2 linked regions of the Nitratireductor mangrovi genome follow. The protein of the gene in region 1 interacts with the protein of each later gene in a pairwise test. Links are inferred from orthologs where the notes say so. Each region holds a gene or a part of one and is shown in the gene's direction. Other genes may lie near its edges.

Evidence for each region.
Region 2: the proteins of grxD (region 1) and FQ775_RS16280 interact in binary tests that used the Escherichia coli proteins (3 or more experiments, as listed by UniProt). The link is inferred for Nitratireductor mangrovi from one-to-one orthologs.

What each region holds. Positions count from the first base shown.
Region 1 is NZ_CP042301.2:1,644,655-1,656,508, forward strand. Bases 1-2,778 are described here. They hold grxD (Grx4 family monothiol glutaredoxin), read left to right. Parts: upstream 1-1,110; coding sequence 1,111-1,446; downstream 1,447-2,778. Other genes in these bases: purL (phosphoribosylformylglycinamidine synthase subunit PurL), read left to right, coding at 1-736; FQ775_RS08095 (BolA/IbaG family iron-sulfur metabolism protein), read left to right, coding at 748-981; FQ775_RS08105 (multidrug effflux MFS transporter), read left to right, coding at 1,554-2,778. Outside these bases: more of FQ775_RS08105, read left to right, coding at 2,779-2,795; tRNA 2-thiocytidine(32) synthetase TtcA, read right to left, coding at 2,792-3,664; rpsD (30S ribosomal protein S4), read right to left, coding at 3,830-4,447; FQ775_RS08120 (SH3 domain-containing protein), read right to left, coding at 4,647-5,585; FQ775_RS08125 (DUF3008 family protein), read right to left, coding at 5,797-5,982; FQ775_RS08130 (hypothetical protein), read left to right, coding at 6,116-6,820; murI (glutamate racemase), read right to left, coding at 6,834-7,628; FQ775_RS08140 (RNA methyltransferase), read right to left, coding at 7,621-8,472; FQ775_RS08145 (TfoX/Sxy family protein), read left to right, coding at 8,622-8,888; FQ775_RS08150 (alpha/beta fold hydrolase), read right to left, coding at 8,891-9,790; FQ775_RS08155 (NADP-dependent isocitrate dehydrogenase), read left to right, coding at 9,994-11,205; FQ775_RS08160 (hypothetical protein), read right to left, coding at 11,212-11,854. UniProt on the Escherichia coli protein: Monothiol glutaredoxin involved in the biogenesis of iron-sulfur clusters.
Region 2 is NZ_CP042301.2:3,339,550-3,346,904, forward strand. What follows is about bases 4,363-7,355. They hold FQ775_RS16280 (BolA family protein), read left to right. Parts: upstream 4,363-5,704; coding sequence 5,705-6,007; downstream 6,008-7,355. Other genes in these bases: cobS (cobaltochelatase subunit CobS), read right to left, coding at 4,363-4,867; FQ775_RS16275 (J domain-containing protein), read right to left, coding at 4,951-5,568; FQ775_RS16285 (HlyC/CorC family transporter), read right to left, coding at 6,032-7,300; aroB (3-dehydroquinate synthase), read right to left, coding at 7,297-7,355. Also shown: FQ775_RS16250 (TetR/AcrR family transcriptional regulator), read left to right, coding at 1-71; FQ775_RS16255 (pyridoxamine 5'-phosphate oxidase family protein), read left to right, coding at 68-685; FQ775_RS16260 (esterase-like activity of phytase family protein), read right to left, coding at 943-1,959; cobaltochelatase subunit CobT, read right to left, coding at 1,965-3,869; more of cobS, read right to left, coding at 3,881-4,362. UniProt on the Escherichia coli protein: Transcriptional regulator that plays an important role in general stress response. Has many effects on cell morphology, cell growth and cell division. Acts by regulating the transcription of many genes, including dacA (PBP-5), dacC (PBP-6), ampC and mreB.

The sequences.
Region 1 (11,854 bases):
CAATTTCGGCAATCCCGAACGCCCCGAGATCATGGGCCAGTTCGTGCGCGCCGTACAAGGGATCGCCGAGGCCTGCCGAGCCCTCGACTTCCCGATCGTGTCGGGAAACGTCTCACTCTACAACGAAACCAACGGCCAGGCGATCCTGCCGACGCCGACGATCGGCGGCGTCGGGCTGCTGCGCGATCGGTCGTTGATGCGTAGGGCTGCCTTTGCCGCGGCGGACGAGGCAATCGTTCTGGTCGGCGCGCCCGCTGCCTGGGGCACTCATCTCGGCCAGTCGATCTATCTGCGCGACATCCATGGACGCCGCGACGGACCGCCGCCGCCGGTCGATCTCGACCATGAGCGGCGGGTCGGCGATTTCGTTCGGGAACTGATCGCCGAGGGCGCGGTTACGGCCGTCCACGACCTCTCCGACGGTGGCCTTGCCGTCGCGCTCGCGGAAATGGCGATGGCATCGGGGATTGGCGCCACGGTCAACCAGTTGCGCGACCTGTCGCCGATGCCGGTGTTTTTCGGCGAGGACCAGGGCCGCTACCTCGTTACGATACCCCGTGACAAGATCGACTGGTTCCTGACCGAGCGTGCGGTGGATATCGGCATCTTCGCGCCCTGGATCGGCAATACCGGGGGTAGCGAATTGAAACTGGGTGGGGCGCGTGCCATATCGGTGGGAGAGTTGAAGGCCGCCCACGAATCGTGGTTTCCGCGCTTCATGGACGGCGCTGACTGAGGATCTTCCCCATGGCCATGGACGCGCACGATATCCAAAGCATGATCAAGGAGGCGATCCCGGACGCGAAGGTGACCATTCGCGATCTCGCAGGAGACGGCGACCATTATGCCGCCGAAGTCGTCGCGGAAAGCTTTCGCGGCAAGAGCCGTGTCCAGCAACACCAGATGGTCTACGAGGCCCTGAAGGGCAAGATGGGCGGCGTCCTGCACGCGCTTGCCCTTCAGACAAGCGCCCCCGACTGACCGGGCTCTGCCGCACCTCTTGGTCGCACTGCTGACAGGCGACGATTGCGAAGCGCGGGCATGTACAATAGATAAAGGCTAGCGATTTGTTTCGCCGGGCCTTGCACCCGGCCGAGAAAGGATCTCCCCATGGCAGGCATCAACGATTTCATCTCCAGCGAAGTTCAGGGCAACGACGTCGTGCTGTTCATGAAGGGCACGCCGGGCTTTCCGCAGTGCGGTTTTTCCGGTCAGGTCGTGCAGATCCTCGATTACCTCGGCGTCGACTACAAGGGCATCAACGTGCTGACTTCCGACGAGCTTCGTCAGGGCATCAAGGAATATTCCAACTGGCCAACGATCCCGCAGCTCTACGTTAAGGGCGAATTCGTCGGCGGCTGCGATATCATCCGCGAGATGTTCCAGGCTGGCGAGTTACAGCCGTTCCTGGGCGAAAAGGGCGTCGCCGCCAAAGGCGCCGCCTGACTCTCCGATCATTGTTGCCGCCCCGGCGCAGATCGGGGCGACGGTAGGTGAAATGCGCCGGGCCTCCGGCGCATTTTCGTTTCCGCATTCGCTCAGGACCAATCGTCATGGACCAGCAGACCGCCCGCACGCAGGCGCCTCGTCTCGCGATTCCGCGCTGGGAGTTCATCGCCATTGCGGCCGCACTCATGGCGCTCAACGCACTGGCGATTGACGTCATGCTGCCGGGATTGCAGCAGATCGGCGCCAGCCTCGGTGTGGAGGACGAGAACGCGCGCCAATATGTCATCACTGCCTACATCACCGGCTTCGGGCTTGCCCAGCTGGTCTTCGGCCCGGTTTCCGACCGCTTCGGCCGGCGCCTGCCCCTTCTGATCGGCCTCGGTGTCTATGTCGTGGCCGCCTTTGCCTGCGTGTTCGCGCCAGGTTTCGGCATGCTGCTCCTGTTCCGGTTCATCCAGGGCCTCGGCGCTGCCTCGACGCGGGTCATATCCGTCTCGATCGTCCGCGACACGTTCGGCGGCCGCGCAATGGCCGAGGTGATGTCGCTGGTCTTCATGGTATTCATGATCGTGCCGGTCGTGGCGCCCGGTGTCGGGCAGGTAGTGCTGCTGTTTTTCGAATGGCCGGCGGTGTTTCTGTTCATCGGCATCGTGTCGCTGGTCTTCACCGTCTGGACCTGGCTGCGCCTGCCGGAAACGCTGAAGCCCGAACATCGACGAGCCTTCACGCCAGCCTCTATTGTCGAGGGCTTCAAGATCGTGCTCTCCAACCGGCTTTCGGTCTGCTACACGATCGCGATCACCGGCATTATCGGCGCGCTGTTCGGCTTCATCAATTCCGCACAGCAGGTCTATGTCGGCATCTACCAGGTCGGCACGATGTTTCCGGTCTATTTCGCTGCTGTCGCCGGCCTGATGGCGCTGTCGTCGTTCCTGAACTCGCGACTCGTCGGCCGTTTCGGGATGCGGCGTCTCGCCCATTCGGCGCTGGTCGGCTTTGCGGTCATGACCGGGGCCGCATTTCTGCTCTCGCTGGCCGGGCCGGTGCCGTTCTGGTTGTTCCTGACGCTCTTCGCCCTGGCGATGATGCAGTTCAGCTGGATCGTTTCCAACTTCAATGCCCTGGCCCTCGAAGAGCTGGGGCACGTGGCCGGGACGGCGTCCTCAGCGCAAGGCTTCATCCAGACGCTCGGTGGGGGTGTTCTCGGCGCCATCATCGGCCAGGCCTTCGACGGCACGGTGACGCCGCTTTCTGGGGGGTATTTCGCAGCCGCCCTTCTGGGGCTGGCGGCTGTGCTTGTCGCCGAACGCGGCAGGCTGTTCCAGACGGTGAACCAGCCGGTCTAATCGCCCAGCCCGGAAGCGGATCGCGCAAGACCGGCAAAATCGAACAGTGAGCGGTCGAGCAGATGGCTCGGCCGCACATTCGCCAGCGCCCGGATCATGGTGTCCTTGCGGCCCGGCATGCGCCGCTCGATACCGTCGAGCATCTCCTTCATGGTGCCGCGCTGCAGCCCTTCCTGGCTGCCGCAGAGGTCGCAGGGAATAATCGGGAACGCCATCGCCTCGGCGAAGCGGGCAAGGTCGGCCTCGGCGCAGTAGGCCAGCGGGCGCAGCACGAACAGGTCGCCCTCGTCATTGACCAGCTTCGGCGGCATCGATGCGAGCCGCCCGCCATGGAAGAAGTTCATGAAGAAGGTTTCGAGGATATCCTCGCGATGATGGCCCAGCACCAGTGCCGAACATCCTTCCTCGCGCGCGATGCGATAGAGATGTCCTCGCCGCAGCCGCGAGCATAACGAGCAATAGGTATTGCCCTCGGGGATCTTGTCCGTGACGACCGAATAGGTGTCCTGGTATTCGATGCGATGCGCCACGCCGATCGAGGCCAGATAATCGGGCAACACGTGCTTGGGGAAATTCGGCTGCCCCTGGTCAAGGTTGCAGGCCAGCAACTCGACGGGCAGGAGGCCGCGCCATTTGAGATCGAGCAGGATCGCAAGCAGACCGTAGGAGTCCTTGCCGCCGGACAGCGCCACCAGCCACCGCTCGCCGCTCCGCGCCATGGCGAAGTCGTCGATCGCCTGGCGAGCGTTCCGGACCAGCCGCTTGCGCAGCTTGTTGAATTCGACGGTGGCCGGCGCGCCGGCGAACAACTCGTGCGCGCCGGTGGCCTCGCCAGCGGTCATCTCGATCGAGGGAGCCTGCAACGTCATCGCCTGCTGATATCGGCGCGAGCATGGCGATGCAAGCGCCCGGCCACCGCGGCTGGATCAGCGCGCCGTCCCGGATATGCCCGAGCTGCGGTTGATAGAGTCCCCCAACTCAACAAAAAAGGCGACTCTCCGGCCGCCTTTCCTGAAAGCTGACGTAGCGGAACCCTAGCGCGAGTAATACTCGACGACCAGGTTCGGCTCCATATGCACCGCATAGGGCACATCGGCCAGTTGCGGCACGCGAGCGAAGGTCGCGGTCATCTTGGAGTGATCGGCATCGATATAGTCGGGCACGTCACGCTCGGCGAGTTGTACGGCCTCGAGCACGATCGTCAGTTCGCGCGACCGCTCACGCACGGTGACCACGTCGCCGGGACGGCAGCGATAGGAGGAGATGTTCACGCGACGGCCATTCACCTGGATGTGGCCGTGGTTGATGAACTGGCGCGCGGCGAAGATCGTCGGCACGAACTTGGCACGATAGACGACGGCGTCGAGGCGCGACTCCAGCAGCCCGATCAGGTTCTCCGAGGTATCCCCCTTGCGGCGGTTGGCTTCCTCGTAGGTGCGTCGGAACTGCTTTTCGGAAATATCGCCGTAATGACCCTTCAGCTTCTGCTTGGCGCGCAGCTGCAGGCCGAAATCGGACAGCTTGCCCTTGCGGCGCTGGCCATGCTGGCCCGGGCCGTACTCACGGCGGTTGACCGGCGACTTGGGGCGGCCCCAGATGTTTTCGCCGAGACGGCGGTCGAGCTTGTATTTGGACGATTCGCGCTTGCTCATCGCATTTCCTTTCAAAACGTTGCACCCGGCGCCTCACGCACCGGGCGAAGGAAACGCGCCCTCCTCTGGCCTCCGTTTTCGAGGCCTGACAGGATCGCCTGCGCACGATGGAGCAGGAATCCGCGGGACACGTCATTGAAAAGCACCGGCCCTTGCGAGCCGGTGCTTGCGCGGTCGTTAGGCGATCGCGTGAAAAATGTCAACGGCCTCCGCGTTGCGCCAGGCGGTGGTTGGCGATGTCGGCCTTCATTTCTTCCGGGGTCGGCGCCCGATCATCCGACTTGGCGGTTTGCGGTTCCGCCCGAACCTGCTGGCGAACGAAGCGCTTGAAGATGTAACCGTTGCGGCCGTCATGTTCGACATGACACCAGATGCGGCATTCGATGATGCCGATCTCCGCCCCGCCCGGTATGACGGCAACGACCCCCGCACCGTTGTCCGGCCCGCGGCGCATGTTCACGGCGGTGGTCACGCGCGCCCTGCTGCTTGCAGCTGGCGGTGCCGCCGCTTCGGGCTTCTTCTCGGCCGGGGCCGCGGCTGCCGGCTTGGGCTCGGCGATTTTCGGCGCGGGAGCAGCTTCCTGCTCAACCTCGAGCGGCTGCTCGGCATCGACCGCCGCGGTGGCGTAGCCCAGTTCTCGTCCGGCCTCTTTCGGTCCCTCTTCATTCCTGGCATCGGCAAGAGCGGCAATAGCGGCGACGGCGGCATGCTTGTCAGCCCCCGTTCTCACGGCCCACCGCGGATTGTCGCTTCCCAGCGGAGAATCATCGGTACCGATAGGCGCACTCGTTGCAGCGGCCAGGCGCTCGGGCGCAACGACCGGTTCCGCAATGGGTTCCCGCAGCGCCACCTCAGCGTTGCCATCGGGCTTCTCAACCGGCGCTTCGTCCACGACTTGCGCCGACGCGGCCGCGACCTGAGCGGGGGTGTCTGTCGCCTCGGGGGTGGCGGAGCCGGACTGGCTCGAAACGAAAAGAACGCCAATAGCGACGCCGGCGCCGACGACCATCGACGCAATCAACGCCGGCAGCGCAACACCATCAGCGCCCGCGCGTGGCGCAGATGATTGGAAAACAGCGATTGGCTCATCGAAAGCCGAGCGCATCCTTCGCCCGGCGAATGGTTTGGATTCGTCCAAGTAACGCGTCACTCTCCGGCCTCCACGCGAGATCACCGCCGACTTTTGCGGCAATCATCAAGCGCCCCCGCCAGTATGGCTTCGTGTTTACGTCATGCCAAACGGCATGCCGGATTGGACGATGTTGCAGCGTCCCCTCCGTTGGCAAGGAACCTTAGCGCCGAATGTGGCATTCGTTTGATGCCGGCGAAATTTCCGGTGTGCAGTTGGATCAACCGTCCTTCTTGGGCGGCAGGCCTTCGCGCTTTGTCTCTGCGAGTTCCTTCAGTTCGGCCTTCGACATCGAGTCATACATCTCGCGCGAGGCACCCACGAGTTCATCGCGGTCGATCTCGCCACGCTTGGCAGCAAGTGCCGCGCCGGCGGCTTTTTGTTGTGCCTTGGATTGGGCGGGCATGGCTTCATCTCCGGTTGCACCGATGTGGAAACGCAGTCCCGGCGCGCCGGTTCCGTGAACCGCTTCACAGCGCCTTGTCCACCGCAACGCTAATATTCCGAACCTGTCCACCCCACGCAAAAGGGAGGATGAGATGAATGGAATCATCCGAGCTTTCATCGGCGCGCTTGGCGGATTAGCGGCGTGGATGTCAAAGCTGCTGGCGCTCGATGCGGCCAAGTTGAGCCAGTTGGTCGAGCAGGAGCAATGGGTCGAGGCGACCGAACTGAAGGTCACCATCTTCATCGTCTTGCCGATCCTGGTGTTTCTCGGCGCCGTGGTTGCCTGGCTGACCGACGAGAACCTGCGCATGAAGCTTTTCGCCATCGGCGTATCCGCGCCGGCGATCATTGCGCCCTGGACCACGAAAGCGGTGCTCAACGACGTCGCCTCGCTCGATCATGCGGGTTTCGTCACCACGGCCCATGCCCAGACCGTCAATGCGCCTGGCCGTGGCGGGATTTTCGACGGACTCAAGATATTGCTCGGCATCCAGGATCTGCCCGACCCCAAGGCCGAGCGCTATTGGGTGATCGTGTCGTCGCATGCCGATCTCGACGCCGCCTTCCGGACCGTGGCCGACGTCAATCGGCAAAAGCCCGAACTGGCGGCATTCGTCGGAAACCGCATGCCTGGCAATCCGCTCTACCCGGTGATTGTCGGGGGCGAGGATGGCTACCTGACGCTTGACGACGCCAATAAGCTGAAGGAATTCACCGACAAGCTCGGCCTCGCCAAGGGCGGCAGCTACCTGTCGGCCTATGCCGACCGTTTTCCCGCGGATGGCGTGCCACGATGAAGTGGCTTGCAGTCTAGTCGCGAAGGGCCAGGCCAAAGCCCTGGACGACGCGGCGGATCGCGGCGTCGGCCTTTCCGGAAGTGAAGATGGCCGGATCAGGGCCGTTGGCGAGACGGTCTTCAGGTTCCCCGCGCCCCAGCAGCGACAGGGCCCGACGTGCGATCGCTTCCGCAGGGTCGATCCAGTCGACGGGCCACGGCGCGGTCTTGCGCATGCGGTTGACCAGAAACGGATAATGCGTGCAGGCAAGAACGACGATATCCGTGCGCCGCCCGTCGCGCTCGACGAAGCACGGCTCGATCTCGGCTCGCACCATATCCTCGTCAACGAAGCCGTCGCGAATATATGCTTCGGCCAATGCGGCAAGCCCGACGCTGCCGACCAGCCGGACATGGCATTTTGCGGCCCATTCGCGGATAAGGTCACGCGTATATTGCCTTTTCACCGTCCCCGGCGTCGCCAGGACGGACACGAGGCCGGATCGCGTCCTCTCGGCCGCCGGCTTGATGGCCGGCACAGTACCGACGAACAGCCGGCCCGGATAGGCTTCGCGCAGCGCGTCGATAACCAGCGTCGAGGCTGTATTACATGCAATGACAGAGACCTCGGGATCGTGCGCCTGCAGCAGCTGTCCGAACAGCGTGATGATATGCCGGTGCAAGGCCGGCTCGTCCCAGGCGCCATAGGGAAAGGCGGCATCGTCGGCAACGTAGACGAAGCGGCGGTCCGGCATGAGCACCCGCGCCTCGCGCAAGACGGTGAGCCCGCCGATACCGGAATCGAATACCAGCACCGGCCGCTCAGCCATGGCCGGTCTCGTCTTCGGGGTTCACGTCGCGGCCTGTCGCGCGGTCGGCGCGTGCCTTGCGCTCCGGATAGCCCGATCCACGCGGCTCCGCCGGCGAGAAATAGTCGAGCGACGACAGGACACCGCGCAGAAGCTTGATCTCGGTATCCGAGAATCCCGGCCTGGTCAGCACGGAGCGCAGGTTCGCGGCCATTTTTGGCTTTTTTTCCGGCGGTCTGAAGTAGCCGCGAGCTTCGAGTGCGTTTTCCAGGTGACCGAGAAAGCTCTCAAGGGTCTCCTTGCGTGCCGGCGTCATCTCCGGTCCGGCAAAAGCGGTCGCCGTTTCATCCTCAAGCCCCGATTTCATCCACTCATAGGACATCAGGAGCACAGCTTGGGCGATGTTGAGGGACGAGAATGCGGGGTTGACCGGGAAGGTGACGATCTCGTCGGCGAGCGAAACTTCCTCGTTGGAGAGCCCGAATTTCTCGCGCCCGAACAGAATACCCGTTCGCTGGCCATCACCGCCGCGCAACCGAAGCGCTCTGCCCGCCTCCACCGGGCTTCGTACTGGTTTGAAGCCATCTCGGGCGCGCGCCGTGGTCGCGAAGACGAAATTGAGATCAGCGACCGCGTCCGCGGTCGTGTCGTGGAGCGTGGTTGCGTCGATCACATGGTCGGCGCGGCTGGCGGCGGCACGCGCCTTCTCGTTCGGCCAGCCGTCGCGCGGGTTGACCAGGCGTAGTTCGGACAGTCCGAAATTCGCCATCGCGCGCGCCACCATGCCGATATTCTCGCCGAGCTGCGGCTCGACCAGAATGATCGCCGGCCCCTCGGTTGCAAGCCGCCCGTCTTGCTCTGCCATTCCGTCCTTCCGGCAAATTGCGCGCAGGCAGCGTCCCTGCCACATTCGGGCAGGAAAGAGAAGCACGGTCAGAGGAAGCGATGACCGCGGCAATAGCAGACCGGATGCGCGCCCTCATGGCGGACGATCCCAACACGGGTGAAATCCGCATGTTCGGCGGCATCTGCTTCACGCTCAACGGCAACATGTTGTGCGGCACCATGAAGGATGGTGATGCAATGTTCCGCGTCGGCCCCGAGCAGGAAGCTGAAGCACTGGCGCGGCCGGAAGCAAGGCGGATGGACTTCACTGGCCGGCCGATGAAGGGTTTCGTGATCGTCGCGGCAGAAAAGCTGGCGAGCGATGCCGCAATCCTCGAGTGGATCGCGACCGCGACCCGGTTTGTCGGCGCTTTGCCGCCCAAACAAAAGAAATAGGTTCAGCCGGTTGCGACAAACTCGCGTATTGCCTGCGCAACAAGTGCCGGCTTTTCGTGCAGGATCCAGTGACCGGCACCGGGCACGCGGCGAACGACCAGACTGGGAGCGTAACGCGGCAGTCCCTCGACGCAGGCAGGCCGCAGCGCCTCGTCGTCCTCGCCCCACAACACCAGATGCGGCATGCGCACCGCTACGGCCTCGTCGGGCAGCGTCAGCACGAAACTTTCCTCTGACGGCGCGCCTGGTTCGGGCACAATGATGGGCGAGGCGCGGTACCAGTTGAGCATCGCGGTCATCGCGCCCGGCTGCGACCACGCGGCGACATACTCGCTCCTCGTTTCAGGCGTCATCCAGTCCGTCTTCGAAAAACCTTCGATCATGCGCAGCGTTCGCCGATAGCCGTCCGCAGCCATCCGCGCCTCGGCACCTTCGGCGCGCAGGGTGTTGATGTACTGGCTGGCCGCGCGCTGGCCCTCGTCCTCAAAGATCGCGCGCTGGAAGACGGCCGGGTGAACGCCGTTGGCGATGATCAGATGACTGACCCGTTCCGGGCGCGCGAACGCATAGGCATAGGCAACCGAAGCGCCCCAGTCATGGCCGGCAAGGACGAAAGGCTGATCCGGGCTCAGCTGCTCTGCGAGCTTATCAAGGTCGGCCACCATGTGACGGGCTCGGTAGCTGTCGACGCCTTCCGGTTTGGAGGAGAGGTTGAAGCCGCGCTGGTCCGGGGCGACCAGACGGAAGTCTTTACAAAGCGCCTCCATCACGGCACGCCAGGCGGCCCAATATTCGGGGAAGCCATGCAGGCAAATCACCAGTGGCTTCCCAGGAGCCCCGAGCGCGGCGCAATTCAAAGTGACCTCGCCGGTATCAACCGCAAAGAATTCGGGGGCGCTCACACCTTCCTCCGTTCTGCCGCGGCAAGGATCGAACACCCTCAACGACAACGCAAGCGAGGCGGCGTGCATAAAGCGGCGGCCTGCGCCTCAGTGGCGATTTTCGTCCCGTTTGCGCGCCCCTGACGGCTTTGATATAGGGGCCGCAACCCATTCCCAGGCACCCCGGCCGTACGGTCGCGATTTCTAGAAAACGAGGACTTTCCATGGCGAAGATCAAGGTGGACAATCCCGTCGTCGAACTCGACGGCGACGAGATGACCCGCATCATCTGGCAGTTCATCAAGGACAAGCTGATCCACCCCTATCTCGACATCGACCTCCAATATTTCGATCTCGGCATCGAGCACCGCGACGCCACCGACGACCAGGTGACCGTCGACGCCGCCAACGCGATCCGCGAACACGGCGTCGGCGTGAAATGCGCTACCATCACGCCGGACGAAGCGCGCGTGGAGGAGTTCAACCTAAAGCGCATGTACCGCTCCCCCAACGGCACCATCCGCAACATTCTCGGCGGCGTCATCTTCCGCGAGCCGATCATCATGAAGAACGTGCCGCGGCTGGTTCCCGGCTGGACCAAGCCGGTCATCGTCGGCCGTCACGCCTATGGCGACCAATACCGCGCGACCGATTTCAGGTTCCCCGGCAAGGGCAAGCTGACCATCAAGTTCGTCGGCGAGGACGGCCAGACGATCGAGCACGAGGTCTTCGACGCGCCGTCTTCGGGCGTTGCGATGGCGATGTACAATCTCGACGATTCCATCCGCGACTTCGCCCGCGCCTCCCTGAATTACGGGTTGCAGCGCGGCTATCCGGTCTATCTGTCGACCAAGAACACGATCATGAAGGTCTATGACGGGCGCTTCAAGGACATCTTCCAGGAGATCTACGAGGCCGAGTTCGAGGCCAAGTTCAAGGAAAAGAAGATCTGGTACGAGCACCGGCTGATCGACGACATGGTCGCCGCCAACCTCAAATGGTCGGGCGGTTATGTCTGGGCCTGCAAGAACTATGACGGCGACGTTCAGTCCGACACCGTGGCGCAGGGCTTCGGCTCGCTCGGCCTGATGACGTCCGTGCTGATGACGCCGGACGGCAAGACCGTCGAGGCCGAAGCCGCGCACGGCACGGTCACGCGCCACTATCGCCAGCATCAGAAGGGCGAGGAGACCTCGACCAATTCGATCGCCTCGATTTTCGCCTGGACCCGTGGGCTTGCCCACCGCGCCAAGCTCGACGACAACGAAGCGCTGGCGAAGTTTGCGGGGACTCTGGAAAAAGTCTGCGTCCAGACGGTGGAATCAGGATTCATGACCAAGGATCTGGCGCTGCTGATCGGCCCGGACCAGCCTTGGCTTTCCACCACCGGGTTCCTCGACAAGATCGACGAGAACCTGCAGAAGGCGATGGCCTGACGCCAGTCATACCTGCTTCAGCAGGCGAACGAGTATCTTCGCGACCTCGTCGACGAAATCGCTGTCGCGCCAATAGCCGTTGTGCGACAGCGGGTTCCATGACGTCAGCCAGCCGCCGGCATTGATCTGCCGGTCGGCCAGCGCTCCGGCATCCTTCAGCTTCTTGTAGCCGGCCCCTAGATTGGCCAGCGGATAGCCCAGCACGTCGTCCTTGTCGTAGACGTTAAGCCACCACCTCCTGGGGCGCAGATGATCGGGCAGCCCGCTGCCCGGATCGGCGATCGGAAAGATCTGGTCGTAGCTGTAGGCAAAGGTGAAGAGCGGAATGTTGCAGCCGAAGGTGACGAAGGAAGCGATCGTATTGCAGCTGGAGACACGCGCCACGCTCAGGCGGGCGTCGCTCTGTCGGTCCCAGATGTGGTTGGACATGACGTGCCCGCCCATGGAATGGGCGAGCACGACCAGCGGTGCGGCTTCGAAGGTGTCGTCTTCGAGCGCCTGCAAGGTCTCGGCGCAGCGTTCGTGGATACGGCGATAGACGTCATGATTGGGATCGCCGCGCGCCGTGTGATAGGCGGCGGCGTCGCCCAGGTTTTTGATTGCGAATTCGCGCAACCTGTCGAAATTGAGCTGGCGCTTCACCCGCGAG
Region 2 (7,355 bases), 1.7 Mb from region 1 along the record:
TCGACGAACTTCCCGACATCCTCGCCGCCGAGGCGGGGCCAGCCCGTTCCCGAAAGGTCCAGCAGCCATGACCGCACGCTACCGCCAGCAGCTTTTCACTCCCGCCGTGAAATCGGTGCAGGAGACCGCCGGCAGCCGCCGGGCCTATGCCCGCACCGAGGACGTGCCCGCGGACGCCGACCGGCTGGGCGGCCCCGAGGCGGCCTTCATCGCAGCACGCGATTCCTTCTACATGGCGACGATCTCGGCCAGCGGCTGGCCCTACCTGCAGCACCGGGGCGGGCCGCGCGGCTTCGTCAAGGTGCTGTCCGAACGCCGGCTCGGCTTCGCCGACTATCGCGGCAATCTGCAATATGTGAGCGTTGGCAACCTCGCCGACGACGCCCGCGCCGCCTTTTTCTTCATGGATTATGCCAACCGCGCCCGGCTCAAGCTCCTGGGCCGGGTGCGCAGCGTCGACCTGACGGCGGACGACGAGCTGCGCGCGAGCCTGAGCGACGACGGCTACGGCGCGGTGGTGGAGCGCGGGCTCGTGGTCGATATCGACGCCTTCGACTGGAACTGCCCGCAGCACATCGTCGAGCGTTTCACCATCGAGGAAATCACGCCGGCGATCGACCAGCTGAAGGGCCGCATCGCCGAACTCGAGGGCGAACTGGCGGCGCTGCGCGGCAAGGTCGCGTGAGGGGCCCACACCGCCACCCCCAGATTACGGCCGCGCAGAGCCTCTTTTGAGGGGAGGATGAGGGAGATGTTCGCGCTCCTTCGCGCACGCCCTGCGAAGGAAATGGCTGGTCCTTGCGCCCCCCTCCACCACTTCGTGGTCCCGGCCCTCCGCTTCGGCTCCGGGCGTTCGTCGCTTAGATCGACAAATCGTTGTCGATCGATCACCTTCGGCGACCGCGTCCTCACCCCCCGTAAACGGGGGAGGATCGCCCACCATCAATCCCCGTGCAGGCGGAATTCCAGGTAGAGATTGCGCTGCAGGATGGAGTGGTTGTCGTCGGAAATCAGCGACACCATGGTGGCGCCGTCGGCGCGGCGCCAGACGTCGAGGCCTTCCATGTTGTCGATCTGGTAGCCCATATTGGCTTCCAAGAGCACCGCGCCGTCGGCGCGATTGCCCTTGCGGATGGCGTCGCCGGCAATGCGCTTGAGCCGGATCGCCACCCCCCTGGCGACCGAATAGCTGCGTTCGAGCAGGAGGAGATCGCCGCCGGGCAGGAAGGCGCCGTCGGTGATGTCGAACCCGTCGCTGCGCGCCACGGTGAAGATGCCCTTCGTCGGACCCTCGATGACGGCGCCGAAAATGTCGCCCTTCTTGTCGAGGCTCTTTTCGGAGACGACGATGCGGGCCCCGGCATGGGCGCTGTCGGCGGGACTGTGGACGACGGTCTCGAAACCGCGGTTGCGGCGCAGTTCGTAGGCCGGCACGACGAAGTCGAGATCGCGCAGCGGGCCCTTCATGTCGTCGGGCGTCAGCCGGAACTCCGACAGCCGGTGCGCGCGCTCGAAGCCGACCGTGGCGATGCCGTCGCGGACCGCGAGGCCCTCGGCGTCGGTGGTCCATTTCTCGCCGATGATATCGCCATTGCCGTCGACCATCTGCTGCATGGAAAAATCGGCAACGCCGGAGGGCCGGCCTTCGGCATCACGCTCGATGGCGCCGAAGTACCAGAATCCGGTGTCGGTGACGCCGACGAAACGCGAACCCGGGTCGAGGAAGCGGAAACCGGAGAGCGCGCCGAAATCCCACGAGCCGGAATTGAGCTCGAGCCCGCCGACGAACTCCAGCGGCCCGAAACGGCTTTCGGTCGAGCCGAGCTGGAAATTGCGGATCGGCCGCGCGCTGACAGCGAATTTCTCGACCTTGGCCGGCTCGGCGCGTGCCGCCGGCGGCGGCGCAAGGAATGCGGCGGCAAGCCCGCAGGCGAGAAGGAAAAGGCGCCGCCCGGCCACCCGCGTCAGCTCGCCCGGCGCATCGGCCGCGCGGAACGGCGTTCGCCCTGGCCGGTCTCTTCCTCGAACAGCGAGGCGAGCTGCTCGGTCATGGCGCCGGCCAGTTCCTCGGCGTCGACGATGGTGACGGCGCGGCGGTAATAACGCGTCACGTCATGGCCAATGCCGATGGCGATCAGCTCGACCGGCGAGCGCATCTCGATCATCTCGATGACGGCGCGCAGATGGCGTTCGAGATAGTTGCCGGGATTGACCGACAGGGTGGAATCGTCGACCGGGGCGCCGTCGGAGATCATCATCAGGATGCGGCGCTGTTCGCGGCGGCCGATCAGGCGGTTGTGCGCCCACAGAAGCGCCTCGCCGTCGATGTTTTCCTTGAGCAGCCCCTCGCGCATCATCAGGCCGAGATTGCGCCGCGCCCGCCGCCACGGCGCGTCGGCCGACTTGTAGATGATGTGCCTGAGATCGTTGAGGCGGCCGGGATTGGCGGGCTTGCCGTCCTTGAGCCATTTCTCGCGCGCCTGGCCGCCCTTCCACGCCCGCGTGGTGAAGCCGAGGATCTCGACCGAGACGCCGCAGCGCTCGAGCGTGCGCGCCAGGATGTCGGCGCAGGTGGCCGCGACCGTGATCGGGCGGCCGCGCATGGAGCCGGAATTGTCGAGGAGCAGGGTGACGACGGTATCGCGGAAATTGGTGTCGCGCTCCTGCTTGAAGGAGAGCGGCTGCATGGGGTCGATGACCACACGGGTGAGCCGCGCGGTGTCGAGATAGCCCTCCTCGAGGTCGAAATCCCAGGAGCGGTTCTGCTGCGCCATCAGCCGCCGCTGCAGCCGGTTGGCGAGCCGGCCGACGACGCCCTGCAGGTTGGCGAGCTGCTTGTCGAGGAAGGCGCGCAGGCGCTCGAGCTCCTCCTCGTCGCACAATTCGTCGGCGCCGACGGTCTCGTCGAAGCCGCCGGTGAAGACCTTGTAGTCGAAATCGGGCGGCAGCTGGGTGAAGGGCAGGTCCGGCCGCTTGGCCTCGCCCGGCGTCTCGGCGTCGTCGGAATCCTCTTCCGAGACGTCCTCGGCGGTGGCGTCGGTCGATTCGCTCTCGCCGCTGTCCTGCTCGTCGTCGGAGGCTTCGGAATCGTCGGCCTGCGAATCGTCGCTGCCCTGCTCCTGTTCGGTGCCCTCCTCGCTCTGGTCCTCGCCCTCGGGCTGGTCGTCGCTGTCCTCGCTCTCCTGCGACTGCTCCTCGTCGCCGAGTTCCTCGGCCATGTCCATGGAGACCAGCATGTCGCGCACGGTGCGGGCGAAGGCGTTCTGGTCCTCGATGTTTTCGGCCAGCCGGGCGATGTCGCCGCCGGCCTTGTCCTCGACCCAGCCGCGCCAGAGATCGACCAGCTTGCGGCCGCTCTGCGGAATGGCGCTGCCGGTGAGCTTTTCGCGCACCAGCAGCGCAATCGCTTCCTCGACGGGGGCGTCGGCGATCTCGGTGACGGCGGCGAGGTTGGCCTTGAGGTACTTGTCCTCCAGCATGACGGCGAGATTGTCGGCGACGCCGGTCATGGCGCGGGCGCCGATCGCCTCGACCCGCGCCTGCTCGACGGCGTCGAACACGGCGCGCGCCTGCTTGCCGTCGGGGGCCAGCCGGGTGTGGACGCCGCGGTCGTGGCAGGCGCGGCGCAAGGCCATGGAATCGCCGAGCCCGCGGGTCACCGAGACGTCGTTGGCCGTCGGCCGCTTGGAAAGCTCCGGCAGCCTGGCCCGCTCGCCGGTCAGCGCCGGCTTGTCCTTGGCGAAGGAGACTTCGAGCTCGTTGTCGCCGGCGATCGCGCGCATGCACACCGAGACGGCGCGCTTGAAGGCTTCCGCCTCGCTTGCCGTCCTCGGCTTGCCGCCGCGCTGGTTGTCGCCCGGACCCGCCATCGCTTGCCGCGTCAGCCCAGGACCACGTTGGCCGCCGATTCCTTCAGTTCCTCGCCGAAGGCGCGCTGGTAGAACTCGGCCACCAGGGCGCGTTCGAGCTCGTCGCACTTGTTGAGGAAGGTGAGCCGGAAGGCGTGGCCGACATTGCCGAAGATCTCGGCGTTCTCGGCCCAGGTGATGACGGTGCGCGGGCTCATCACGGTGGCGAGGTCGCCGTTCATGAAGGCCGAGCGCGTCATGTCGGCGACCCGCACCATCTTGTTGACGATGTCGCGGCCCTTGTCGTTGCGGTAGTGCTTGGCCTTGGCCAGCACGATGTCGACCTCGTTGTCGTGCGGCAGGTAGTTGAGCGTGGTGACGATCGACCAGCGGTCCATCTGCGCCTGGTTGATCTGCTGGGTGCCGTGATAGAGCCCGGTGGTGTCGCCCAGGCCGACCGTGTTGGCGGTGGCGAAGAGGCGGAAGGCCGGATGCGGGCGGATGACGCGGCTCTGGTCGAGCAGGGTCAGCCGGCCGGACGATTCCAGCACGCGCTGGATGACGAACATGACGTCGGGGCGGCCGGCATCATATTCGTCGAAACAAAGCGCGACATTGTGCTGGTAGGCCCAGGGCAGGATGCCGTCGCGGAACTCGGTGACCTGCTTGCCTTCCTTGACCACGATGGCGTCCTTGCCGACGAGGTCGATGCGGCTGACATGGCTGTCGAGATTGACGCGCACGCAGGGCCAGTTGAGCCGGGCGGCGACCTGCTCGATATGGGTCGACTTGCCGGTCCCGTGATAGCCGGAAATCATCACGCGGCGGTTGAAGGCGAAGCCTGCGAGGATGGCGAGCGTGGTGTCGTGGTCGAACAGATAGTCCGGATCGATGTCCGGCACGTGCGGGTCGGCCACCGAATAGGCCGGCACCACCATGTCGGAATCGAACCCGAAGGTGTCCTTCACCGAGACGGTGGTGTCAGGGAGATTGGCGATATCGCGGTCGATCTTGTTCATCATGCCTCCAGCGCGCCGCAGTCGCGAGGGCGTCGCCGTCCGTTACCTACAAATTCGGGGGCAGTGCTTACCAGACCTCGGCCTCAACAGAAACCGGATTGTTTGAGCACCCGGTAGGCCTGGATCACGTCGCGGAACCGGTCTTCCGAACCCCGGTCGCCGCCATTCGCATCCGGATGGTGGCGCTTCACAAGTTCCTTATAGCGCGCCTTTATGTCGGCGCCAGCCGCATTCTGGTCGAGGCCCAGCGTTTCGAGTGCCCTGGCCTCCAGCGGCTTGACCTTGCGCTGGCGCGGCCGCGGCGGCGCCTCGGCGTCTCCGAACAGGTTGAACGGGTCGCGCACGCGCTTGTAGTAGCCGGCGCGGCCGGAGCGCTTGTCGGCGAAATCCGGGCTGGAACGCGCCTGCGAATTGCCGCCCATGGCCCAGGTCGGGCGGTGGCCGGTCAGCGCCTCCTTCTGGAAGCGCGCGATCTCGGTGTCGGCCAAGCCGGAAAAGTAGTTGTAGCCCTTGTTGTACTGGCGCACATGGTCGAGGCAGAAGCGGAAATATTCGCCCTCGCGCATGCGCCCGACCGGCGCCCGGTGGAGGCCGGCCTCGGCACAGCCGTCCCACTGGCAGCGCGGCGCGCGCGACTTCAGCTCCGCGTCCGGGTCGGGCCGCACGCGAATCCTGTCGAAATATTTCGAATCCAGCTTCATGCGCCCCCGATTATGGGTGCTTCGCACCCGGATACAAGAATTGACATTTGAGCTTCGATCCCCGTAGGCGGGTGATTTGGCCATTGTCGTGCGAAAAGCACGGCGCGATTGGCGGCCACCCAGGAGAGACCCTGCAATGAGCATCCAGACCGCGATCGAAGCCAAGCTGCGCGAGCGCTTCGCGCCCGAAAGCCTTGACGTCATCAACGAAAGCCATCTCCACGCCGGCCATCATCATGTCGAGCACGGCCGCGAGGAAACTTTCGACGGCACCGGCGAAACCCATTTCCGCGTCCGCATCGTGTCGGCAGCCTTTGCCGGCATGAGCCGGGTCGAGCGCCACCGCGCAGTCAACGAGGCGCTGGCCGACCAACTGCGCGCCGGCCTTCACGCACTGGCGATCGAACCGACGGCTCCGGGCGAAAAGACACGGCGCTGACCGCGATGCGGCAGCGACCGGACGCTACTGGCCGGCGTCGCGTATCCTCAGCCGCATGATCCTGTTGCGGTCGCGCTTCATGACGACGAAGCGCTTGCCGTGGAAGGTGAAGGCCTGCTTTTCCTCCGGGATGGTCTGCGCCTCGTGAATGACGAGGCCGGCGATCGTCGTCGCCTCCTCGTCGGGCAGGTTCCAGTCGAGCGCGCGGTTGAGATCGCGGATCGGCACCGAGCCGTCGACGACGATCGAGCCGTCGGCTTCCTGCTTGACGCCCTGCATGTCGACATCGTGCTCGTCGGCGATCTCGCCGACGATCTCCTCGATGATGTCCTCGAGCGTGACCAGGCCCTCGACCTCGCCATATTCGTCGACGACGATCGCCACATGCGCCTTCTTGCGCAGGAAGGCGTTCAACTGGTCGTGCAGCGTGGTGGTGTCGGGCACGAACCACGGCTTGCTGGCGACCTTGGTGATGTCGATGCGGCGCGGCTCGTTGTCGACGTCGTGCAGCGCCCGCAACAGGTCCTTGGAATGCACCACGCCGACGATGTTGTCGGTGGAATTGCGATAGACCGGCATGCGCGTATAGGGGCTCTGCAGGATTTCGCGCACCACCTGCTCGGCCGGATCGTCGGCATTGACCAGTCGCATCGCGGTGCGGTGGATCATCACGTCGGAAACCTCGAGCTCGGCAAGGTCGAGCAGGCCGCCGACCCGGTCGCGCTCCTGCTTGATGAAGGCGCCCTCGCGATGCAGCACCTCGACGGTGCCGCGCAGTTCCTCATGCGCGGACACCATCGGCGCGTCGCGGCCGAGATTGATGCCGAAAAGGCTCAGGATGCCGCGCACGATCCAGTTGGCGACCGAGGAGACCGGCCCGAACACGAAAACGACGGCGCGCGCGAAGGGCGAGACGATGAGCGCGAATTGTTCCGGACGGAAAAGCGCCAGCGACTTGGGCAGGATTTCGGAGAAGATGACCAGGATGACGGTCATCGCCAGCGTGGCGTAGACCACGCCCGCCTCGCCAAACAGCGTCAGGAGCAGGCTGGTGGCGAGCGCCGAGGCGAGGATGTTGACCAGATTGTTGCCGATCAGCAGTGCGCCGACAAGGCGGTCCTTGCGCTCGATCAGCTTCTCGACCATGGCCGCGCGCCGGTCGCCGCCGGCCGCCAGCGAATGCAGCCTAGCCCGCGACGCCGCCGTCATGCCGGTCTCGCTGCCCGAGAACAGGAAGGACAGCATGATCAGGAAAAGGATGACCCCGCCTGTCACCCACAATTCGCTCGTCATTCCGGAAGGTTCTCCTGGATGAAGGAAAGCACCTCGGAGGCCGGCACGTCCCTGG